One region of the Colwellia sp. KS18-150 genome, then DNA from elsewhere that is predicted to be linked to it. Evidence: predicted binding sites of a transcription regulator. Region 1 holds the regulator's gene; the other holds the start of a gene.
The links. The regulator FNR, encoded in region 1, switches genes on or off when oxygen is low (the NO sensors DNR and NnrR bind a similar motif). The targets are predictions, from matches to a motif close to TTGATCTAGATCAA.

Region 1 (2,414 bases):
ATGGGCTTTTGGTTATAATGCCATTGTATTACCATTAGCCGTTGCTGGATTTATAACCCCTTACATGGCGGTTATAGGAATGTCTGCAAGCTCGATTTTAGTGATCACCAACTCACTACGTTTACTAAAAAAGTAGTCACTCAACAAAAGAGTAAAAGATGAGCATAATATACATATTAATCCCTATCGCTGTATTACTTACTGTCCTTGGTATCTATTTGTTCTTTTGGGCAGTAAAAACAGAGCAATTTGATGATCTCGAAAAGCAAGGCATGAGCATTCTTTTCGATGAAAATGAAAACCAAGAATCTATCGAAGTTAATCAGAACACTCAATCAGAAGTTGATGCAAAAGAAATAAAAACTACTCAAGCTCCTGAACAAGACAATAAATGAATATTGATATTCTCTCGGCATTTATCATAGGTTTACTTGGCTCTGGTCATTGTATTGCCATGTGTGGTGGTATAACTACCATGTTAACATCTGCACTTCCTCAGCCTAAGCATGCTAATAATCAACAGATCCCTGTTAATGGCCAAGAGCAGACTCATAATCAAGTAAACAAATTAAGCTTAATTTTTGCTTATAATATTGGCCGTATTGCTTCATACAGTATTATTGGCGCTATCGTTGGCTTTACTGGCTCAATTGCTGCAAAAAATATCGGTATGCCACTGGCAAGCTTACGTATCATTTCAGCCATTTTTCTTATTTTATTAGGGTTATATTTAGGGCAATGGTTAATGTGGATAAATCGCATTGAAGCTTTAGGAAAGGGATTATGGAAGTACATTTCTCCTTTGGCTAAAAATGTTATTCCTGTCAGTACTCCGAGTAAAGCATTCTCTTTAGGCGCTATCTGGGGCTGGCTACCTTGTGGCCTAGTTTATTCAACCCTAACTTGGGCATTAGCGAGCGGTAGTTTGGTAACAGGGGCAAGCATTATGTTTTTTTTCGGCTTAGGAACCTTGCCAGCGCTATTAACACTCTCTTTTAGTTTCGGTAGTGTTAAGCATTTATTAGCCAATGCTAAGTTACGAAAAACAATGGCATTAATATTAATTACCTTTGGTATTTATAGTTTACTTCTTGCATCTAGACAGGTGTTCTAATACCATAGATTTGTCCTAAGAAGCTATGTAAATAATCGAGTAATGTATGTCGAACAATAGTTGCCCAAGCGCACAACATATCAAATGTCAAAACTGTAGTATTAGTGAGCTTTGTTTGCCTTTTACGCTAAACGATCAAGAGCTTAATACTCTCGACAATATTATTGATCGTAAACGCCCTATCCACAAAGGCGATAAAATATTTACCGATGGCCAAGATATGCACGCACTATATGCTATTCGCTCAGGAACATTTAAAACCTATACTGTTAACGAGCAAGGTGAAGAGCAAATCACTGGCTTTCATCTAGCGGGGGACTTATTAGGATTTGACGCAATAGCTGATGCTGAGCATAAAAGTTTTGCTCAAGCACTTGAGACATCAATGGTGTGTGAAATTCCTTATAATAATTTAGACAAACTGTCTAACACTATGCCAAAACTTAAGAAGCAAGTTTTACGCTTAATGAGTAATGAAATTCGCACTGATCAAGAAATGCTCACCCTGTTAAACCGAAAAAATGCCGAGCAACGTGTAGCAACATTTTTGGTTACATTAAGCGATCGTTATCATGACCGTGGTTTATCCGCCAGTGAATTTAGACTAACAATGACTCGAAGCGATATAGGTAACTATATTGGTTTAACGGTTGAAACAATCAGTCGGTTGTTAAATCGTTTTCATAAAAATGGCTTAATCAATGTTGATGGTAAATTAATTTCTATTTTAGATATTGATGCATTAATTGATTGCGCTGAGTCTTAATCCGCTACAAAGTTTAAGGGTTATTGTCGCGATAAAATCATTTATCGTGACCCGTAAACTTCCAAATAAATTGATTTAAAACAAGCATTAATTTCATACATTTGCTATAAATTAACTATGTTCTTTTAATGGTTATATTGTTAATTTATAAAAGTGAGATTAATCATGCAAACATATCAAAAAATCCTCGCCGTTATCGATCCGACAACGGAAGATCAAAAAGCACTAAAAAGAGCAATAGAATTAGCCGCTAGTATTAAAGCCAAAACTGATACCAATGTAGAAGTTTGTGCTTTTTTAACTATTTTTGATTTTTCTTATGAAATGACCACTATTTTATCAAGCGAAGAACGTGACGTTATGTGTCAGTCAGTAATCAAAGATAAAAAATCATGGCTAGAAAATATTGTTAATAGTTTAAAAGGTGATATGGACATAAATTGTCAAGTGGTTTGGCATAACCGCCCTTTCGAAGCTATCGTAGAGCAAGTCATAGAACATGATTATGATATTGTCATCAAAGGAACACACTTA
Region 2 (2,414 bases), on a different contig from region 1:
TGATGTATGGTTGTCATTGTTCATTTATGCTCTCCAGTATTATTTTTGGAAAATATAAATCACTCAATACCTTTCCTACCAAAGCTTTGGGACGAATTAACAAGTTTTGTGATAAAAATTGCAGGTAAAAAAGTATTAGGGATGAAAAGTTAATATCAGGGATGAGCGAAAAGTAGTTAACAGATTAATATTCTAGAATACAGGCTTGTTTTAGAGTGGTTTTATATTTTTTACTCACCGGAATAGTTTGTTCATTCGTTAAGGTGAGTAAACCTGCGCCCGTGTCAGTATTTACTAATTTTTTGGCTTTGGTTAAGTTAATAAAGTAACTGCGGTGTACTTGCATGAATTTGTTTTCTGATAAAGACTCAACCATTTGTTTTAGTGTTGTCCGTTTAATATAACTCGCATTGAGACAAAATATCTCTACATAATTACCCGCCGCTTTTATTGAAAAAATACTATCAATATCTATTTCTAAATTAAGCCCTGAATGTTCAACGGTTAATTTTTTACTTACAGGTGCGTTTTCTGGCTTGGCAATATCCTCAGTTTCAACAAGGTGTTTTTTGTCATGCACCATAAAATACCAGGCAAGTATGCAGATAACATATGCCGTTGCGTACTGAGGGAATATTGTCACGACGGTTTGTGCTAAATTATCTGCTTGGTTCGGGTAACCAATCCACATTCTAATGGCTAACATCAACGGTAAAAAGACTAGGGAACTTAGTGATAACGTTGCAATAAGACTAAACCTTTTCAGTGAATGCTCTAAAGCGCTCCATAATAAAGGGATGCTAACAAGCCAAGCTCCCCATTCTTCAAACCACCAAATAAAAGAATCAATAAAGTCATAATTTAATCCCATGCCATATTGACGCCAAAAAATGCAATAAATATCAAAGACAATAAAAAATATCAGCCAAGCGATAAAGCTACGCTTAATTAATTGCTGTAACTGTGGCAAAAAAATGAATTGCTTAAAATATGTCATCAGGTGATTAGGCTTGTTAATAAGCTAACATTATTAATGATATTTATTTAGATTGGTAGCAAATTTAACCTGAGTAGCTAACAGAAAATGTTAGCGTGTGTGTCATCAATTTTATCACTGTTATTCTAGCTATTAGTTTTCGGGAAATTTTCAATAAAGCTTGATCTATATCAATCTTTGTTCTAAAGTTTCAGTAATTTCTGAAACTTTAGAATTTTAGCTTTTGAGGGAGTAGCAGTAACATGATTATGTCTGCAAAAATTGAAGCCTTTGTAATGCACTGCGGTGAAATGGGCAGTCGTTGGGGGTTTAATCGAACCATAGGTCAAATGTATGGTTTATTGGTCATTAGTGAAGCAGCACTTACTGCCAATGAGTTGTCAGAGCAATTAAATATTTCCCGTGGCAATGTCAGTATGGGTATTAAAGAATTGCAATCTTGGCGATTAATTCAGGTGCAACATAAGCCGGGTGATCGTAAAGAATATTACAGTCCTGCGGGCTCAATTTGGGAAATGGCTAATCGTATTTTTGAAGAGCGCCGCAAACGAGAAATAGATCCTACCTTAAGTGTCTTACGTGACAATTTATTAAACGAGCCAGCCAACAGTGAAGAAAGTTATGCGCAAGATAAAATGCATGAAATTCATGACCTACTCGAAACGCTGACCTTTTTTGCCAGTGAGTTGCAAGGCATGAGCCCTGAAAAGCTTAATACCTTAATGAAGCTGGGATCTGGGATAGGTAAAGTGCTAGACATGAAAGATAAATTCTTAAAAAGCGGCACCTGATCTTCGCCAATAGCTGCTGAAAACTCAGCAACTAATTAATCCTATTTATATTATTTCTTGTGCCTTACTCGAGGCGCAATAGGCTGCTTTTTGCCAAAAAGTAGTCAAGGAGTTGTTATGTTAGATACCGAATTACTATCTCGAATACAGTTTGCTGTGAATATCAGTTTCCACATTTTGTTTCCCACTATTACTATTGCCATGTGTTGGTTTTTAGTCTTTTTTAAAATTCGATTTGATCAAACCGGTGATGCTGTTTGGATGCGTGCTTATCGCTTTTGGGTGAAAATATTCGCCTTATCATTTGCTTTAGGTGTTGTTAGCGGTGTAACCATGAGCTTTCAATTTGGCACAAACTGGCCGGGCTTTATGGAAAAAGTAGGCAATATTGCTGGCCCCTTATTGGGGTACGAGGTGTTAACGGCATTCTTCTTAGAGGCGACATTTTTGGGGGTGATGCTGTTTGGTATCAAACGTGTTCCCGCTAAAATTCATACTCTAGCCACCATAGTGGTAGCTATTGGAACTACGTTATCTGCTTTTTGGATATTGTCACTTAATTCGTGGATGCATACCCCAACAGGATTTGAAATGCGCGATGGCGTAGCGTTTCCGCTAGATTGGTG

Region 2: a site for FNR is predicted at 1,158-1,171, ahead of AC27IF_RS09925 (GbsR/MarR family transcriptional regulator). Genes of this name have one in related genera too.

What each region holds. Positions count from the first base shown of each region.
Region 1 is NZ_BAAJMC010000019.1:10,462-12,875, reverse strand. Features, by position in the region: gene AC27IF_RS16625 (heavy metal translocating P-type ATPase) at 1-136, shown strand, start outside; gene ccoS (cbb3-type cytochrome oxidase assembly protein CcoS) at 159-395, shown strand; gene AC27IF_RS16615 (sulfite exporter TauE/SafE family protein) at 392-1,114, shown strand; gene fnr (fumarate/nitrate reduction transcriptional regulator Fnr) at 1,161-1,880, shown strand; gene uspE (universal stress protein UspE) at 2,046-2,414, shown strand, end outside.
Region 2 is NZ_BAAJMC010000006.1:19,525-21,938, reverse strand. Features, by position in the region: gene AC27IF_RS09935 (cytochrome b) at 1-24, opposite strand, end outside; gene AC27IF_RS09930 (LytTR family DNA-binding domain-containing protein) at 185-997, opposite strand; gene AC27IF_RS09925 (GbsR/MarR family transcriptional regulator) at 1,240-1,788, shown strand; gene AC27IF_RS09920 (cytochrome ubiquinol oxidase subunit I) at 1,906-2,414, shown strand, end outside.